3 regions of the Delftia sp. WSY_22 genome follow, and region 2 is predicted to be linked to each of the others. Evidence: predicted binding sites of a transcription regulator. Region 2 holds the regulator's gene; each other region holds the start of a gene.
What was found. The regulator FNR, encoded in region 2, switches genes on or off when oxygen is low (the NO sensors DNR and NnrR bind a similar motif). The targets are predictions, from matches to a motif close to TTGATNNNNATCAA.
Positions count from the first base shown of each region.

Region 1: a site for FNR is predicted at 1,807-1,820, ahead of ACF8NF_RS25260 (FeoA family protein). Genes of this name have one in related genera too.
Region 3: a site for FNR is predicted at 1,491-1,504, ahead of ACF8NF_RS20220 (diiron oxygenase). Genes of this name have one in related genera too.

Region 1 is NZ_JBICKN010000057.1:265,958-269,228, forward strand. It holds gene ACF8NF_RS25255 (ferrous iron transporter B) at 1-1,420, opposite strand, end outside; gene ACF8NF_RS25260 (FeoA family protein) at 1,417-1,773, opposite strand; gene ACF8NF_RS25265 (YkgJ family cysteine cluster protein) at 1,969-2,289, shown strand; gene ACF8NF_RS25270 (Lrp/AsnC family transcriptional regulator) at 2,314-2,784, opposite strand; gene ACF8NF_RS25275 (amino acid permease) at 2,923-3,271, shown strand, end outside.
Region 2 is NZ_JBICKN010000059.1:489,990-493,260, reverse strand. It holds gene ccoG (cytochrome c oxidase accessory protein CcoG) at 1-533, shown strand, start outside; gene ACF8NF_RS27995 (FixH family protein) at 591-905, shown strand; gene ACF8NF_RS27990 (hypothetical protein) at 1,088-1,375, shown strand; gene fnr (fumarate/nitrate reduction transcriptional regulator Fnr) at 1,457-2,176, opposite strand; gene hemN (oxygen-independent coproporphyrinogen III oxidase) at 2,338-3,271, shown strand, end outside.
Region 3 is NZ_JBICKN010000040.1:80,181-83,451, reverse strand. It holds gene ACF8NF_RS20225 (serine hydroxymethyltransferase) at 1-1,036, opposite strand, end outside; gene ACF8NF_RS20220 (diiron oxygenase) at 1,532-2,494, shown strand; gene ACF8NF_RS20215 (2Fe-2S iron-sulfur cluster-binding protein) at 2,491-3,271, shown strand, end outside.

The DNA.
Region 1 (3,271 bases), on a different contig from region 2:
CCAGGGCCAGGCTGCGCGGGCTGGGCCAGCGGTAGGAGGGCAGCTCCATCAGCAGCGGCGTGGGGCCGGCGCTGCGGCCCACCAGCTTGGCCACGCCGGCCACGGCCATGGCGCTGGCGATGCCGGCCACGTACAGCGCGAACAGCACCAGGCCCTGCAGGTTGAAGATGCCGCCCACCGTGCGCTCGGGAATGAAGGCGCTGATCAGCAGCGCATAGACCGGCAGGCGCGCCGAGCAGGTCATCAGCGGCGCGATCATGATGGTCACCAGGCGGTCGCGCCAGCTGGTGATGGAGCGCGTGGCCATGATGCCGGGCACGGCGCAGGCGAAGCTGGACAGCAGCGGAATGAAGGAGCGGCCCGACAGGCCGACCTTGCCCATGATGCGGTCCAGCAAAAAGGCGGCACGCGGCAGGTAGCCCGAATCCTCGAGTGCAAGGATGAACAGGAACAGGATCAGGATCTGCGGCAGGAAGACCAGCACGGCGCCCGTGCCGGCGATCACGCCATCGGCCAGCAGGCTGCGCAGCGCGCCTTCGGGCATGTGCTCGTTGACCAGGGCCGAGACGGCCGAAACGCCGCCCTCGATGCCATCCATCAGCGGCTGTGCCCAGCTGAACACGGCCTGGAACATCAGGAACAGCGTGGCCGCCAGCAGCAGCATGCCCCACAGCGGGTGCAGCACCACGGCGTCGATGCGGTCGTCGCGCCGGGTGTCCACCACGGGCTCCTTGACGCAGTCGGCCATGATGCGGGCCACCTGCTGGTGCAGGGCCAGCACCTGCTCGCGCGCATCGCCCGGGCGGGCCGGGGCCTGCAGCTGCGGCGCCGCCAGGGCGCGGGCTTCGGGGCCGTCCAGCCATTGCAGCAGTTCGCGCGCGCCGTCCTGGCGCACGCCCACCGTGGACAGCACGGGCATGCCCAGGGCGCGTGACAGCGCCTCGCGGTCGATATCGATGCCCTGGCGCCTGGCCATGTCGCTCATGTTGAGCACCAGCAGCATGGGCAGACCCAGGCGCTGGGCCTCCAGCACCAGGCGCAGGTTCAGGCGCAGATGGGTGGCGTCGGTGACGCAGACCAGCAGTTCGGGCGGCGCCTCGCGCGCATGGCGACCCGAGACGATGTCGCGCGTGATGCGCTCATCCTCGCTGTGCGCGTGCAGGCTGTAGGTGCCCGGCAGGTCCAGCACGCGCACGCGCCGGCCGCTGGCCGTGCTCAGCCAGCCTTCCTTGCGCTCCACGGTCACGCCCGCGTAGTTGGCCACCTTCTGGCGTGCGCCGGTCAGCAGGTTGAACAGCGCCGTCTTGCCGCAGTTGGGGTTGCCCAGCAAGGCCAGGCGCAGTGCGGAATCACCGCTGCCGCCGCCGCCCTGGGCAGGCTGCAGCGGCTGAATGAGTTTGGGAGAGGACGACGCGCTCATGCCACCGCCTCCGGCGCCACGCGCACCAGGGCCGCCTCATGGCGGCGCAAAGCGAACGTGGTCTGGCCCACGCGCACGGCCAGCGGGTCGTCGCCCGGAAAGCCCGCGGCCAGGATGCGCACGGGCTCGCCGGGCAGAAAGCCGATCTCCATGAGCCGCAGCAGCAGTTCCTGCTCGCTGGCATCGCGTGCGGCATGGAGCTCGACCACGCGCGCCGATACCTGGCGGGGCAGGGCATCAAGGGTGATGGCCGTGGTGGCAGCAACGGCGGCAACGGCAGCAGAGGAGGACATGGGAGGCGCGGACAGCGTGGACGGAGCCGCAGCGTCCGTCGCGGGGTTCATCGAATGCATGGCGTGTTGTATCAATTGATTTTTATTCTCATTTTGATTTTGATCGAACCCGGGCGGCGGGACCGCGCATGGTATCGGAGTGCGGGACAGGGTTTTGCGTTCCCGGCTTTGCCCCCTGGCGGGCCCAGGCGGGCGGCGCGCGGCACAATGGCGGCCGACGCCGACACGGCCTTTGCGCACTCCCTTCCCCACGCCATGACCCATCCCTGCCTGAGCTGCGGCGCCTGCTGCGCATCGTTTCGCGTGGACTTTTCCGTGCACGAGTCGCAGGCGCAGGGCGGCCGCGTGCCAGCCGGGCTGGCCGAGGAAGTCACCGACCACACCTGCCGCATGCGCGGAACCGACTGGGCGCGTCCCCGCTGCGCGGCCCTGGTCGGCAAGGTGGGCGAGAAGGCCCATTGCGGCATCTATGAATGGCGCCCCTCGCCCTGCCGCGAGTTCGCCGCCGGCAGCGATGCCTGCAACCGCGTGCGCGTGCGCCATGGCATGCAGGCGCTGGACAGCGGCCTGCTGTAGCAGCCTGCCAGGCGCCACCGGCCGTCATTCCACCGGCAGCCCCGCCAGCTGTCCCTTGAATTCCTGCAGCGAGAAATGCGTGTGCACCTGGCGCACGCCGGGCAGCCGGTGCAGGCGGCTGAGCAGCAGATCGGAATAGGCGTCGAGATCGCGCGCCACGACGACCAGCAGGAAGTCCTCCGGCCCCGAGATGCCGTGGAACATCACGACCTCGGGAATGGCGCAGACCGCTTCCTGGAAATGGCGCGAGGACTCCTCGTTCTGGTGGTCTATGCCCACCATCACGAAGGCCAGCACGCCAAAACCTATGGCGCGCCGGCTCAGCGCGGCGTGGTAGCCGGTGATCACGCCCTCGTCCTCCAGCCGCTTGATGCGCCGCCATGACGGTGACTGCGACAAATGCACACGCTGCGCCAGCTCACCCGAGGTCAGCCGCGCGTTGTCCTGCAGGGCGCGGATCAGCAGCCGGTCCGTTCTGTCGATGTCGATTGGCATAAACCACCTATGAATTCATGTTTCACAGAATAACTTATCCAAGATCAAGTCGATTTAGGGATAACTACTAAACGCCCCGCGAAGGCCGTCCATAGCATCCGCCTCCGAAGCCCCCCACAGCAACGGAGACAACAACCCATGCCAGCCTTCGAAGACATCGTCCAGCGCGAAGCCGGACTCAAACAGCAGCTGTCCGCCGGACAGATGACCATGATCGCCATCGGCGGTGCCGTCGGCACCGGCCTGTTCCTGGGCAGCGGCTTTGCCATCGGCTTTGCCGGGCCCAGCGTGCTGATCAGCTATGCCATCGGCGCAGTGATCTCGCTGCTGCTCATGGGCTGCCTGGCCGAGATGACGGTGGCCCACCCGACCTCGGGCTCGTTCGGCGCCTATGCCGAGCACTACATCAGCCCGATGGCCGGCTTCATGGTCCGCTATGCCTACTGGGCCTGCGTGGTGCTGGCCGTGGGCACCGAGGTGACGGCCG
Region 2 (3,271 bases):
GCATAGACGCCTGCAATTCCATCATGGACAAGATGGAGTATCCGCGCGGCCTCATCCGGCTGACCACGCAGAACGCCATGGCCGGCCTGTGGCGGCGGGCCCAGGTGCTGCGCCGCATCTTCCGTCCGCGCGTACTGGTCTACTCGGCCGTGCTGATCGGCCTGAGCATGGCCATGATCGTGAGCCTGGCGCTGCGCCAGTCGGTCAAGGTCGACGTGATACGCGACCGGGCATCGCTGTCGCGCATCGTCGCGGGCGGCAAGCTGGAAAATGTCTACCGCCTGCAGATCATGAATGCCACCGAGCAGGCCCAGCGCTACCGCATCAGCGCCCATGGCCTCGACGGGCTGGAGCTGGCGTCCGAGCAGGAGGTCGAGGTCGGCCCGGCCGAGACGCGCGGCATTGCGGCGCGGCTGCAGATTCCCTACGGTTCCGCCGAGCCGGGCTCGCACACCGTATTCTTCGATATCGATGCCGTGCATTCAGGCGCGGGACGCGCGTCCGAAAAGGCCGTCTTCCTGGTGCCCCGGTGATATGTCTGGCCGGCGCCGCCCAGGCTGCGCCGGCTGTTTGAAAGAAAGAGGTTATCCATGTCTTCCAGTCCCGCAGTCTCCGCGCCCGCCACGGCCCCTTCGCATCCGGACGCCGGCAAGCCCTGGTGGAAGTTCGCCCATGTCTGGCTCGTGGTGGCCGGCCCGGCCGCCGTCGTGGTGGCCGGCGTGGTCACGGCCGTCATTGCGATCAATGGCGCCGATCCCGTGATCGATCCTGACTATTACCGAAATGGCATCACCATCAACGAGCGTGCCGATGGCGTGCGCGAAGTGCCCAAGAGCCTGGCGCCCGCGGTCACCGGCCGCAACCACGCGGCCACGCCCGCGCAGGACCATCCCACGGACCGCTGAACGCAGGAAAATGCCGTGCACAAGGCCGCAGTCGCGGCCTTTTTTGCATGGTGGATGGCATCTCCAGCATGCGCGAGGGCCAAGGGTTTCCTACAGGCAGTGCAGGGTGCGCAGGGCTTGGCACGGTGCGCGGGCGGCGCGCACAATGAAAGCCACCCCTCGACAGCTCAAGGAGATCGCTGATGTTGGCCCAACGCTGGATGTGGATTGCCTGGCCGGCCTTTCTGGCCGCCGCCGTGATGGAGATGCTGGTATTCGCCTTCGTGGACCCGCTGGAGCTGCACTGGCTCGGCGACCTGGGCTGGTCGCGGCAGGGAATCTACACCCTGGCCTTCTTCGCCTTCTGGGGCGTGACCATGCTGTCCAGCCTCATGACCACCATGCTGGGACGCTCCACGCACGATCTCAACGACGGCGTGGTCTCCGAGCCGGACCCAAATCTGGCCATGCAGGGCCTGGGGCGCGATTGAACCTGCGTGCACTGCAATGGCAATGAACAAGGCCCGCGATCGCGGGCCTTGTTCATTGCCGGGGGGCGGGGCCTTGCGGCCTCACTGGCACTGCTGGCTGTTGACGATGCGCTTGAGCGCGTCCGTGTCCAGGATGCGCAGATGGCGCTGGCGCACCTCGATGATGTTTTCCTCGGCAAACTTCGAGAAGGTGCGGCTCACCGTCTCCAGCTTCAGGCCCAGGTAGCTGCCGATTTCCTCGCGCGTCATGCGCAGCACCAGTTCCGACTTGGAAAAGCCCCGGGCGTGCAGGCGCTGCACCAGGTTGAGCACGAAGGCGGCCAGGCGCTCCTCGGCACGCATGCTGCCCAGCAGCAGCATCACGCCATGCTCGCGCACGATCTCGCGGCTCATGACCTTGTGCACATGGTTTTGCAGGGCCGTGACCTCGCGCGACAGGTCCTCCAGCTTGTCGAAGGGCATGACGCAGACCTCGGCGTCTTCCAGCGCGACCGCATCGCAGGTGTGGTGGTCGTTGACGATGCCATCCAGGCCGATGATCTCGCCGGCCATCTGAAAGCCCGTGACCTGGTCGCGCCCGTCCTCGGTGGCCACGCAGGTCTTGAAGAAGCCCGTGCGGATGGCGTACAGCGAGGTGAAGGACTCACCGTTGCGAAACAGCAGGCCGCCGCGCTTGACCTTGCGGCGCGTGGCCACGATGTCGTCGATGCGCTGCATCTGCTCGGCATCCAGGCCCATGGGCATGCACAGCTCGCGCAGGTTGCAATTGGAACAGGATGCTTTGATGGTCTGAAGGTTCATGGAGTAAACATCAGCGGCGCAGCAGTGCGCCGGCGGTGACCTCGTGGATGGCGATGAGTTGGATCAAATTGTCGCAGCACTGCCGCGAACAACTCTTGATATGAGTCAAGGACGCGGCCAATGGGCTGCGGCACAGTGGACGACATTAGAGGAAAAAACCCATGACCGCTGTCACCCCAGAGCTGCTGCGTCGCTTCGACGTACCGGGGCCCCGATACACCTCGTTCCCCACGGCCGATCGTTTCGTGGAGGCTTTCGGTGCTGAAGACTATATCCTGGCACTTGAGCACCGCAAATCGAGTACCGCAGCGCGGGCCATGCCTTTGTCGCTGTATGTGCATGTGCCGTTCTGCGAGTCGCTGTGCTACTACTGCGCCTGCAACAAGATCGTGACGCGCCACCACGATCGCGCTGCCGTCTACCTGGACTACCTGGCGCGCGAGATGGCCTTGCACACGGCCCATTGCGGCAAGGGCCAGGCCGTCAGCCAGTTGCACCTGGGCGGCGGCACGCCCACCTTCTTCTCGGACGATGAGCTGCGCACGCTGATGGCCCTGCTGCGCGAGCATTTCAAGCTGGAGCCGGGCGGCGAATACTCCATCGAGGTCGATCCGCGCACCGTCAGCGTCGAACGCCTGGCCGTGCTCAAGGAGCTGGGCTTCAACCGCCTGAGCTTCGGCGTGCAGGACTTCGACGAACAGGTGCAGATCGCCGTGCACCGCGTGCAGCCGGCCGAGCAGGTGTTCGCGCTGGTAGCGGCCGCACGGCAGCTGGGCTTTGCCTCCATCAACGTGGACCTGATCTACGGCCTGCCCAAGCAGACGCCCGAGTCCTTCGAGCGCACGCTGGCCCAGGTCAATGCGCTGCGGCCCGACCGCATCGCGCTCTATGCCTATGCCCACCTGCCCGAGCGCTTCAAGCCGCAGCGGCGCATCGCGGCCGAGGACCTGCCCCAGGGCGCCGACAAGCTGGCCATGCTCTCGCGCTCCATCGCGGCCTTCATGGAGGGCGGCTATGTCTACGTGGGCATGGACCACTTCGCCTTGCCCGAGGACGCGCTGGCCGTGGCCAAGCGCCAGGGCCGGCTGCATCGCA
Region 3 (3,271 bases), on a different contig from region 2:
CGATCTGCTCCAGCGCCGTTTCGGCGGCCTTGCCCGTCAGCTCCCAGGGGCGCAGGTCGATCACGCCCAGATGGCAGTCCGTGCCTGCGGACACCACGGACAGCCCGCCCTGCGACAGCCGGTCGCACAGCACGCGGGCGTTGTCCACCACGGCCCGCGCATAGGTACGGAAGGCGGGCTTGAGCGCCTCGCCCAGCGCCACCGCCTTGGCCGCCACCACATGCATCAGCGGCCCGGACTGCAGGCCCGGAAACACGGCGGCGTCTATGCGCCTGGCGATCTCGGCGTCGGCCGAGAGGATCATGCCGCCGCGCGGCCCGCGCAGCGTCTTGTGCGTGGTGGTCGTGGTCACATGGGCGTGCTCCACGGGCGAGGGGAACACGCCCGCGGCCACCAGCCCCGCCACGTGCGCGATGTCGGCCATGAAGATGGCGCCCACCCGGTCGGCAATGCGCCGGAACTCGGCCCAGTCCATCTGCCGTGAATAGGCCGAGCCTCCGGCAATGATGAGCCTGGGCCGCTCCTTCAGCGCAATGCGCCGCACCTGGTCCATGTCGATGAGTTGGGAGCGGGCGTCCACCTCGTAGCTGATGGACTGGAACCACTTGCCCGACACGCTCACGCTGGAGCCATGCGTCAGGTGCCCGCCCGAGCGCAGGTCCAGCCCCATGATCTTGTCGCCGGGCTCCAGGAACGCCAGGTACACGCCCTGGTTGGCCTGGCTGCCCGAGTGCGGCTGCACGTTGGCGTGCGCGCAGCCGAACAGCGCCTTGGCACGCGCAATGGCCAGGTTCTCCACGGCATCGGCATTGGCGCAGCCGCCGTAGTAGCGCACGCCGGGATAGCCCTCGGCGTATTTGTTGGTCAGCACCGAGCCCTGCGCCTCCATCACCGCGCGGCTCACGAAGTTTTCAGAGGCAATCAATTCAATCGAACGCGCCTGCCGTGTCCGCTCGGCCGCTATGGCGTCCCAGGCCTCGCTGTCCGCGTGTTGGAGTTCCAGGGAATTGATTCTGGGGAGCGATAAATCGTCCATGTCGCATTGGCTGTCTTGGAGGCGCTGAAGCACGGGAATCGGCAGCGCCCGGATTATGGAAGGATTTGGAAACCAGGGCGCATCGGTAATGGGCAGTCTACAAAGTGCAGCGGCCTTGATTCCGACCATGTTTCAGCGGGTGAGCAGACCAATTAAGGTGGCATGCCAATGTAAGCCGTTGAAAAAAGCGGTCTGGTTCATTGGCGAAAATAGGTCTGTTTGAATCCACGCTCTCTCCATAGAATTCGCCGCCAGACGTTGAAAGTCATGAGATCCAATACCGCCAGGAATCATCCGCAATCTGCAGTCGGGGAGATTGATTCAAGGTGGAATATGACAGAGTGAAGAAATCCATGACAACGTATCTGCCATCTGCAGCGTCAATTGCAGTGCCATTTGCGGCGCCATTGGTGATTGCGGCAGATGGAGAAAGCGGGGGGAGGGAATAGGCGATTTGACTCAGATCAATCAAGTTCAATCACACGGAGTTGAAAAATGAATCTCGATATCTCTCGGACAGATGACGCCGTGCGCGATGCGCTCAAAAAGCTGTCCCTGCTCTGGAAGTCAAGAGCGGCCGTGAATCAGGACCTGCCTGATTACTGCGGCTTGGCGTTCGACCCCGCCCGGCAGGACTTCACCGCCTCGCTGCTGCCGTTTCGCGATCACCAGGCATGGGTGGAGGCACCACAGCACCTGCGCGACCAATGCCTGTCCTACGCCTGGGGCATCTACAACCTCAAGACCATCTACATCGAGTGCAACGTGGTCACGCCGGCCTGCGAGGACATCATCAAGACCCCGCCGCCCAGCGCCAACCGTGCGCTGCTGCAGGACGTCATGTCCCAGGCCCTGCTGGACGAGGCCCTGCACACCCGCATGTCCATCATGGCCTGCAACTACATCTACGAGATGCGCGGCCTGGCGCCGCTGGACTACGCGGACTTCAACCTCGTCGGCTGGCGCAACGGCGTGCTGGCGCAGTGCGGCGCGGAATGGGAGCGCCGCCTGGCCCGCTTCGCCATTGCCTGCGCCAGCGAGACCCTGATCACCGACTACCTCAAGACCATGGCCGAGGACCGCTCCATCCAGCCCATCTGCCACGAGGTCACGCGCACCCACGCCGTGGACGAATGGAGCCACTCCAGCGTCTTCAGCTCGGTGGCCACCGACATCGTCCAGGGCCTGAGCAACCGCGAGCGCAGCTACCTGCGCTCCATCATCCTCAAGACCGTGCAGATGTTCGCCAACAACGAACTGGGCGCCTGGTCCACCGTCTTCACCATGGTCGGCATGCCGCATGCGCGCGACATCCTGCACGACGTGGGCGACAGCAACGAGATCGGCGTCTACACCGACTCGGTGCAAAGCCTGATCGACCGCATCGGCCTGGCGGGCCGCAACCTGGGCGGCAGCGTGGCGCTGGTGTCCTCGGTCCTCGAGGAGATGCAGGCATGAGCGCCGCCCTCCAGGCAGGCAGCATGCTCGCGCGCTGCGCCGCTGCACGGGCAGAGGCGGGCGGCGTCATGGTCTACACCCTGCGCGTGCAGGGCGCCTCGGCGCAGTTCCTCGGCGGCCTGCGGCCCGGCCGGCATGTGGCCATCGAGCATGCCGACGCCAGTGGCGCCGTGCAGCAGCGGCTGTACTCCATCACCCGCTACGAGCCCTGCAGCGAGCACGACGGCGCCGGCCAGTTCGACATTGCCGTCAAAAGCTCGGGCCGGGGCAGCGTCTCCGACCACATGCATGCAGTGCTGCGCGCAGGCTCCACGCTGCCGCTGGGCGGCGTGGCCGGCGACATCACGGCCGACCTGGTGCTGGGCCTGGACTCCCTGGTCATGCTGGCCGGCGGCATCGGCCTGACCCTGCCGCTGGCGCTGCTGCGCGAACTGGACCGGCTGCGCCAGCAGGGCCAGCGCGTGCCCCGCACCACGCTGCTGCTGTGCTTTGCACGCATGGCCGACATTCCGTTCCTGCAGGAGCTGCAGCAGCTGTGCGAAACGGCCCCCTGGTTCGACCTGCGTATCCACATCACGCGCGAAGACATTGCCGCCCACGGCCCCTTCGTGCCGGGCCGCCCCTCGCAGCAGTCCCTGCTGGCGCTGGGCCAGCCCCAGGCGGTGGTCATCTGTGGTGGCCACGCCTTTGCGCAGACCTTTCGCGAGCATGCGCGGGCCTGCTTTCCCGGTGCCATACAGCACATCGAGGCCTTCACGCCGCCTGCCGCATCCACCG